Regions from separate parts of the Nonomuraea salmonea genome, predicted to be linked through region 2. Evidence: riboswitches for the same ligand, from Rfam matches in the RefSeq annotation. Region 2 holds a riboswitch; the other holds the start of a gene.
What was found. Region 2 has a riboswitch for cyclic di-AMP ahead of ACFFR3_RS12970 (CHAP domain-containing protein). Riboswitches for the same ligand answer to the same signal wherever they lie in the genome.
Positions count from the first base shown of each region.

Region 1: it holds a riboswitch for cyclic di-AMP, as region 2 does, so the genes downstream of both, ACFFR3_RS28930 (hypothetical protein) here and ACFFR3_RS12970 (CHAP domain-containing protein) in region 2, are expected to answer to the same signal.

Region 1 is NZ_JBHMCF010000034.1:240,007-244,176, forward strand. Features, by position in the region: gene ACFFR3_RS28920 (MDR family MFS transporter) at 1-1,220, shown strand, start outside; gene ACFFR3_RS28925 (DUF5302 domain-containing protein) at 1,269-1,469, shown strand; cyclic di-AMP (ydaO/yuaA leader) riboswitch at 1,637-1,777, shown strand; gene ACFFR3_RS28930 (hypothetical protein) at 1,966-2,571, shown strand; gene ACFFR3_RS28935 (alpha/beta fold hydrolase) at 2,613-3,458, shown strand; gene ACFFR3_RS28940 (winged helix-turn-helix transcriptional regulator) at 3,492-3,848, opposite strand; gene ACFFR3_RS28945 (NAD(P)-dependent oxidoreductase) at 3,903-4,170, shown strand, end outside.
Region 2 is NZ_JBHMCF010000011.1:565,174-569,343, reverse strand. Features, by position in the region: gene ACFFR3_RS12975 (ATP-binding cassette domain-containing protein) at 1-1,328, shown strand, start outside; gene ACFFR3_RS12970 (CHAP domain-containing protein) at 1,392-2,090, opposite strand; cyclic di-AMP (ydaO/yuaA leader) riboswitch at 2,103-2,239, opposite strand; gene ACFFR3_RS12965 (Gfo/Idh/MocA family protein) at 2,357-3,310, opposite strand; gene ACFFR3_RS12960 (aldo/keto reductase) at 3,393-4,170, opposite strand, start outside.

The sequences.
Region 1 (4,170 bases), on a different contig from region 2:
TCCTCATCGGCTCGGCGCTGTCCGGGGCGGCGCAGGACATGACGCAGCTCATCGCCTTCCGTGCCCTCCAGGGGCTCGGCGCGGGCGCGCTGCTGCCGCTGTCGATCGCGCTGGTCATGGAGATGTTCCCGCCCCGCTCGGGCGGGGCCCGCGTGCAGGGGGCGCTCGGGGGCGTGATGGGGCTGTCGTTCCTGGCGGGGCCGTTCCTGGGCGGGCTGTTCACCGACCACGCGAGCTGGCGCTGGGCGTTCTACGTGAACGTGCCGATCGGCCTCGTGCTGATCGCGATCATCGTGCTGCGGCTGCCGCGCCGGCCCGGCACCGGCGGCGGCAGGCCCGACTACGCCGGCATCGCGGTCTTCACCGTGGCCGTCACGTCCCTGCTGCTCGGCCTGACCGAGAAGGGGCTCGACGGTCACACCTGGACCGACGTGGCCGTGGCGGGGCCGATCCTGCTGGCGCTGGTGCTGCTGGCCGTCTTCGTGGCGGTCGAGCGGCGCGCGGCCAGCCCGATCATGCCGATGGAGCTGTTCGCCAACCGGTCGTACACGCTGGTCAACCTCACCTCGTTCGTCACGGCCTTCTGCATGTACGCGGGTGTCGTCTTCCTGCCCCGCTACTTCCAGGAGGCGCTGGGCGTGGCCGCCACCGAGTCGGGGCTGCGGATCTACCCGCTGACGCTGGGCATGGTCGCCGGCAGCGTGCTCATGGGCGCGCTGATGTCGCGGACCGGGCGGTACAAGCCGTGGCTGCTCGTCTCGCCGTTCCTGCTGGTCGCGGGCGCGCTGCTCTGCCTCAACCTGGCGGTGGACAGCCCCGGCCTCGCGGTCGCGCTGTGGATGCTGCCGCTGGGGCTCGGCATGGGGCCGATGCTGTCCGGGCTGACGGTGGCCGCGCAGCAGTCGGTGGAGCCGCGCCACCTCGGCGTCGCCTCGGCGAACCTGGCCTTCTTCCGGCAGATCGGCGGCTCGGTGGCGCTGGCCGTCGGCGGCACGCTCTACACGGCGGAGTTCGCCGCGAGCGTACCCGGGGCGGGTGCCGCAGCCGCGCACGCCTCCGCAGCCGCGCTGGTCGTGCCGTCGCTCGGGGTGGCGGGCGCGGTGATCGCCCTGGTCGCGCTGGTGGCGCTGCCCGACAGGCGGCTCGCGGACCCGGCAGAGCCGGCGGACCGGCCGCCGCGGCGGCCTGAAGACACGGTGGAGGCCGGTTTCGCGTCATGAGCGGGGGCGTGCGAAGCTTTGAGTGTCCCCAACACCATGGAGGTCCTCATGGCGGATACACCGGAGCCGGAAGTCAGCGAAACTCCCGAGGACGAGATGAAGCGCAAGTTCCGCGAAGCGCTGGAGCGCAAGCGCAGCCAGCAGGCGGGCTCGGGCGCGGGTGGCAGGGGCGTCGACCCATCGAAGATTCACGGGGCGCACGGTCCGGCTGCCAATAAGAGATCGTTCAGGCGCAAGAGCGGCGGCTGAGGACTGAATCCTCAGGGGGCACGGCATGCCGTGCCCCCTTTTTGTATGCATTCCCGCTGAAGGTAGATCTTTGTCCGATTCGTGGTGAAACGTTTGCGGGTGTCCGATCCCGTCGTTAGAGTGTTCGCCATTACCAGCCGGTGACCTAGTCCTTACCCAAGACGGACGACCGGCTGGCGCCGAATCCCGAACCCTTCGGGAACCGGGGAACCACCCGCATTCGGGGTGAATCCGGCCCGCGCGGCCGGTAGGGCAACTCCACCGCCCGAACCCGTCAGCTAACCCGGTAGGCGTGATGGAGAGGATCACGTATTACATGTTCCAGCGCGTCGTACCCCCAGACCGCTCTTTGACGGCCGCCCGCTGAGCGGCCCCCTTCCCCAGGCTCGTCATTTGCGCTCCGCGTAGCGCCGCGGGGTCCCCCGCCCCGCCGCGCCCCCATCCCCTCGCGCCCGAGCGCAACTCCCCCGTCCCCTCGTGAAGGGTTTGCTGCTTCATGTCTGCTCGTTTCAGCCTGCGTTCCCTCGCCACGCTGACCGCCTGCTGCGTCGGCATGCTGACCTGCGCCAGTACGGCCGCGCACGCCGACACCCCCGACAAAGACAGGAAGATCCTGCTCAAGGGCTCGACCACGGCCTCGTACTTCTGGGACGACGCCTCCGGCCGGGCCGGTGACACCGGGCTGCCGGCCAGCGGCAAGCCCATGCAGAAGGGTCTGGCGGCCAGCCCGAGCTGGCCGCTGATGACCGAGGGTTACGTGGTCTACAAGGGCAAGAAGGCGCCCTTCTTCGTCGGTGACCGCGGGCCGGGCGAGCCCTCCAACCGCGGCATCATGCTCGACCTCGACGCCAAGACGTTCGCCGAGCTGACCGGCGGCAGTTTCAACTCCAGCACGCTCGGTGTGGACGGCGTCGGCGGCCAGGGCCACATCGAGGTCGAGTACGTCATCACCAAGTGGGGCGACGGCGTGGGCAAGAAGAACCACCCGGTCCCGTTCTCGACCGGCGCCTGGTCCAGGCGTGACAGGAACCCGGCGCCCCCGCCCGCCGACCAGGAGCAGGACTCCCAGGCCGGTGGCATCGCCGTACCGGCCGCCCGCTGACGGCTTTACGCCACGCGTACCAGAATGACATTCTGGCCTGCGTGACGACCCGTGTAGCCGCAAACGGCATTGAGATCGCCTATGACAGCTTCGGCGCACCCACAGGGCGGCCGCTCCTCCTGATCATGGGGCTCGGCGCCCAGCTCATCCAGTGGGACGAAGGGTTCTGCCGGCTCCTCGCGGAGCAGGGACACCACGTCGTACGGTTCGACAACCGCGACGCGGGACTGTCCACGCACATCCACGACGCGGGCGTCCCCCAGCCGGGGGCGCCCGCGCCGTATTCGCTGACGGACATGGCCGCCGACACCGCCGCGTTCATGGACGCCATCGGCTGGCCGTCCGCGCACGTCGTGGGCGCCTCGATGGGCGGCATGATCGCCCAGACATTGGCCATCGAGCACCCCGAGCGGGTGCTGACCCTGACCTCCATCATGTCCACGCCGGGACCCGACGTCGCCCCGCCCACCCCCGAGGCGATGACCGCGCTCATGACGCCGCCGCCGGCCGACCGCGCCGGCGTGCTCGACCAGTCGGTGGTGACCTGGTCGACGATCGGCTCACCGGGCTACGAGCTGGACGAGGAGGCCATCAGGGAACGGGCCGGCCTGGCCTACGACCGCTGCTTCGATCCGGCGGGCACGGCCCGGCAGTTCGCGGCGATCAGGGCGTCGGGCGACCGTACGCAGGCGCTGGCCGGCGTCCGCGCCTCCACGCTGGTGATCCACGGCGAGGCCGACCCGCTGATCCCGGCGGCCGGCGGCCGGGCGACGGCGGAGGCGGTGCCGGGGGCGCGGCTGGTGACGTATCCGGGGATGGGGCATGACCTGCCGAAGGCGCTGTGGCCCGACATCGTCGCCGAGATCACCAAGTTGACCGCGTCCTGAACCCTCCGGCTCTGGTCGGCCCGCTGGGGCCGATCAGAGCCGCGCGTGCTTCTCGCGGCAGCGCATGATCTCGTGGACGTTGTCCTCCGCCCACTCGGCCACCACCGAGATCGGCCCGTGCAGCGAGCGCCCGAGGCCGGTCAGCGTGTACTCGACCCGCGGCGGCACCTCCGCGAACGCCTCGCGCGTCAGCAGCCCGTCCTGCTCCATCGCCCGCAACGTCTGGGTCAGCACCTTGGGTGTGACCCCGCCGATCCGCGCCCTGAGCTGGGTGAACCGCATCGGCCCCCCGATGAGGCAGAGCAGCACGAGGGCCGACCACTTGTCGCCGATCCGGTCGAGGACCACCCGGGTCGGGCAGTCGGGATCGAAGACGTCGCCAGTATCCATGAGGTACTTATAGCACGATGAAGTAACCAGTACCCGATGGATACTCTTGGCCGTATGAAGATCCTTGTCTTTGGCGCGACCGGCATGGTCGGGCAGCGCATCGCCGCCGAGCTCCGTGACCGCGGCCACGAGGTGACCGGCGTCAGCCGCAGCGGCGGCCCCGTCAAGGGCGACGTCCGCGACACCGCCACCCTGGCCCCCGGCCACGACGCCGTCGTCTCCGCCGTCGCCCCGCCGCGCGACGGCACCGAGCCCGAGCCGCCGTTCATCGAGGCCAACACGGCGCTCACCGACGGCCTGCGCGCGGCAGGGGTGCGCCGGC
Region 2 (4,170 bases):
ACGCCCTGCAGATCGGGCTCGGCGTGGTGCTGCTCGCCGCCGTGCACCCGCTGCTCCCGCTCCTGCTGGGCGCCGCCGTGCTGCCCTCACTCCTGGTACGCGGCCGCGCCGCCGCCCGCATCGACGCCGCCACGTCCAGCACCGCCGAGACCGCCCGCCTGGAGCTGAGCCTGTCGGAGACGGCCACGTCCGCAGGGGCGGCCAAGGACCTGCGGCTCGGCGGCGCGGGAGAGGTCCTGGACGCGATGGCGGGACGGCACTGGGACGCGGTGTCAGACGAGCTCGGGAGGGCGCGGCTACGGGCGGGCCTGCTGACGTTCGCGGGCTCGGCCACGTTCCTCGCGGGATACGTCGCCGCGCTCGCCCACGCCGCCTGGCTGGCCGGCCGGGGTCAGGCCACGGCGGGTGACGTGGTGCTGGTGGCCACGGTCGGTGTGCAGTTCGTCACCCAGGCCGCCCGCCTCGCCTTCCACCTCGGCTCGGCCGCCGCAGGCCGGCACGCCGCCACCCGCCTCGCCTGGCTCCGCGCCTACGCGGCCGCCCGCCATCAGGATCGAGGCGCCGCAGCGCCGCCGCCGGTGCTGCGCGGCGGCATCACGCTGGCCGGGCTCTCCTTCACCTACCCGGGGACGTCCCGCGAGGTGCTCCACGATCTGGACCTGCACCTGCCCGCGGGCGCCACGGTCGCGCTGGTCGGCACGCACGGGTCGGGCAAGACGACGCTGGTGAAGCTGCTGTGCGGGCTGCATCGGCCGTCGCGTGGCACGATCCTGGTGGACGGCCGCCCGCTCGGAGACCTCGCGCAGGACGCGTGGCAGGCCAGGGTCGGCGCGGTCTTCCAGGATCACGTCCGCTTCGAGCTCACGGCCGGCGAGACGGTCGGCGTGGGGGATCTCCCCAAGCTGCGCGACCCCGCGGCCGTGGCGGGGGCGCTGGAACGAGCCGACGCCGGCCAGGTGGTCGCCGGGCTGCCTCAGGGACTGGAGACCGAGCTGGGGGAGACGTTCGAGCACGGTGTACGGCTCTCCGGCGGGCAGTGGCAGCGGCTGGCCCTGGCTCGCGGGTCGATGCGGACGGAGCCGTTGCTGCTGGTGCTGGACGAGCCGACCGCCGCGCTGGACGCACCGGCCGAGAGCGCGGTCTTCGCGCGCTACGCCGAGGCGGCCAAGGGCCATCCGGGAGCCGTCACGTTGCTGATCACGCACCGCTTCCCCACCGTGCGGATGGCGGACCTGATCGTCGTCCTCGGCGAAGGCCGGATCGTGCAGTGCGGCACCCACGACCGGCTCAGCCAGATCCCGGGGCCGTACGCCGATCTCCTGACATGACGAACGCGCGCCCCCGGGAAGGGGCGCGCGTTCCGCTGTCAGGAAGAGGGACGTGAGGGAAGGTCAGCCGGCGTACTCGGGGTAGCCGTAGCCGACGACCTGCGACTTCGGCCGGACCCGCTCTTCGACCTTGCCGTTGCCGGTGTTGCCTTCGATGGTGGAGATGGTGCCGTCGTGGTTGTCCTTGACGACGAAGCCCACGTGCTGGATGTCGCTCAGGGACTTGCCGCCCTTCCAGGAGAAGAACACCACGGCACCCGGCTTGGCCTCGTGGCCGAAGCGCTGGTTGGCGGCGAACCACTTGGCGTGGGCGACGGTCCAGGCGTCCCAGCCGACCTGCGGGCGGGCGCCGGTCTGCTCGCCGACCCAGGAGACGAACATCGAGCACCAGGCGGCGTTCAGGTAGGCGGCGCGGCTGCCGCCGTCACGGGCGACGGTTTCGGCGGCACGCTGGGAGTTGGCGTACCACTGCTGGAACTTGGTCCCGCCGCCGCTGGCGTTCTCGGAGACGCCCACCTGCGCCCTGGCGACGGCCAGGACCTGGTCGGCGGTGGCGGTGATCTTGGTTTCGTCACGCTCGCTCGCCTTGTGGGCGGCGAGCGCGGTGGCCGGGTGCTTCGCGGCGGTGGCCGCGGCGACGGCGGTGGAGGTGTCGGCGTGGGCCGCGGCGGGGACGCCGAAGGCCGAGGCCAGGACGCCGGCGCCGAGGACGGCGCGGGCGATGGTGCTCTTCGAGACAGCGGTAAGACGATGCTTGGCCATCGAGGGGGTTACTCCTTGCTTCCATGCCGCTTACCGGGTTAGCTGACGGGTTCGGGCGTGGAAGCTGCCCTACGGCACCGAAGTGCCGATTCACCCCAAAGGACATGGGTCCCCGGTTCCGCGCGTGGCGGATTCAGCGGTCACAGGACGATCCTGTGATGTGTCGTGCGATGGTCTGACATAGCCGGACAAACCGGACGTATGCCTCAAGATGCCCCATAAGGTAATACATGAGGCAAGAGGATTACAAATCCATAAAAGTAAAGTCAGCCGAGCTGACTGCGCGCCTCGGCCAGAAGCCCCATCATGGCAAGGGATTCGTCAAGCGGCATGATCGAGGATTCGGTCCTGCCTTCGGCCGTGGCGGCGCGGACTTCGCGGAGCTCTCCGGCGTAACCGTTGTCGGCCGGGTCGAGCACGTGCTCTTCCGGCTCCATCGCCGGCCCGGAGAGGACGATCCGCTGCGGTGCCCAGAACGGTGCCTGGATGTCCGCCCGCATCTGGGTACCTACAACACTGGCCCCGTTCGGGTAATTCCCGAGCAATGAGGTGGCCACGAGAGCGTGCCGCCCGCCGGGGTAACGCAAGACGCCGGCCGCCTCCGCGTCAACGCCGTTCGGGGCCAGGGAGCCGGTGACGTGCAGGCCGGTGGGCATGCCCAGGATGAGCTGGGCCAGCCCGAACGGGTAGATCCCGAGGTCGAGCAGCGCGCCGCCGCCCAGCTCCGGAGCCCACAGGCGGTGCGCCGGGTCGTACGGATGGGCGAAGCCGAAGCTCGCCTGGACCGACCGGATCTCCCCGAAGCGGGGATCCTCCTTGATGCGCCTGATGAGCGGGTTGAACCGCATCCACATGGCCTCCATCAGGAAGACCCCGGCCTCACGGGCCAGCCGCACCATCTTCTCCGCGTCGTCCACGGTCGCGGCCAGCGGCTTCTCGCACAGCACCGCCTTGCCCGCCGCGATGGCGGCGGCGGCGACCTGCAGGTGCTGGGCGTGCGGGGTGGCGACGTAGATCGCGTCCACCGCCGGGTCGGCGCACAGCTCCTCATAGGACCCGTACGCCGACTCGGCGCCCAAATCCGACGCCAGGGTCTGCGCCCTGGCCAGGTTCCTGCTTCCCACGGCGGCCACCCGCATGCCGGGCTCCGCCACGATCGCCGCACCCACGGTACGGGCGATGCCGCCGGTGGCGGCTATTCCCCAAGTGAAATCTCGCACGCCGGCGATCGTATACGGAAGGCAAATATGGGCTTATGTCGGTGGTGCCGGAAATATCAGGAATGTCGTTTTGTCACATCCGTCACTCGAACGAGTCCGGGTCGGGCCCGAGCCGCTGCCCCCGGCTGAGCGCCCCGATGGCCGCCAGGTCCTCGGCGTCCAGGATGAAGTCGAAGACGTCGATGTTCTCGGCGATCCGCGCCGGCGTCACCGACTTCGGGATCACCACGTTCCCGAGCTGCAGGTGCCAGCGCAGCACGATCTGCGCCGGCGTCTTGCAGTGCTTGTCGGCCAGCACCCGCAGCGCCGGGTCGTCGAGCAGCCCCCTGCCCTGCCCCAGCGGGCTCCACGCCTCGGTGAGGATGCCGTTGGCCTCGTGGAACTCGCGCATCTGCCGCTGCTGGAAGTAGGGGTGGAGCTCGATCTGGTTGATGGCGGGGACGATGTCGGCCTCGTCCATGAGCCTGGTGAGCGTCTCGACGGTGAAGTTCGAGACGCCGATGGCCTTGGCCCGGCCGTCCCGGTAGATCTTCTCCATGGCCCTCCACGCCTGCAGGTACTTGTCCTGCCCCGGCATCGGCCAGTGGATGAGATAGAGGTCGACGTAGTCGAGGCCGAGCCGGGCCAGCGACTCGTCGAAGGCGGCCTCGGCGCGGGCGTGCTCGCCGTTGGCCAGCTTGGTCGTGACGAACACCTTCTCCCTCGGCAGCCCGCTGTTGCGCACCGCGCGGCCCACGCCCTCCTCGTTGCCGTAGGCGGCGGCCGTGTCGATGTGCCGGTAGCCGGCCTTGAACGCGGTCGTGACCGCCTGCTCGGCCTCCTCGGCAGGTACCTGCCAGACGCCATAACCGAGCTGCGGG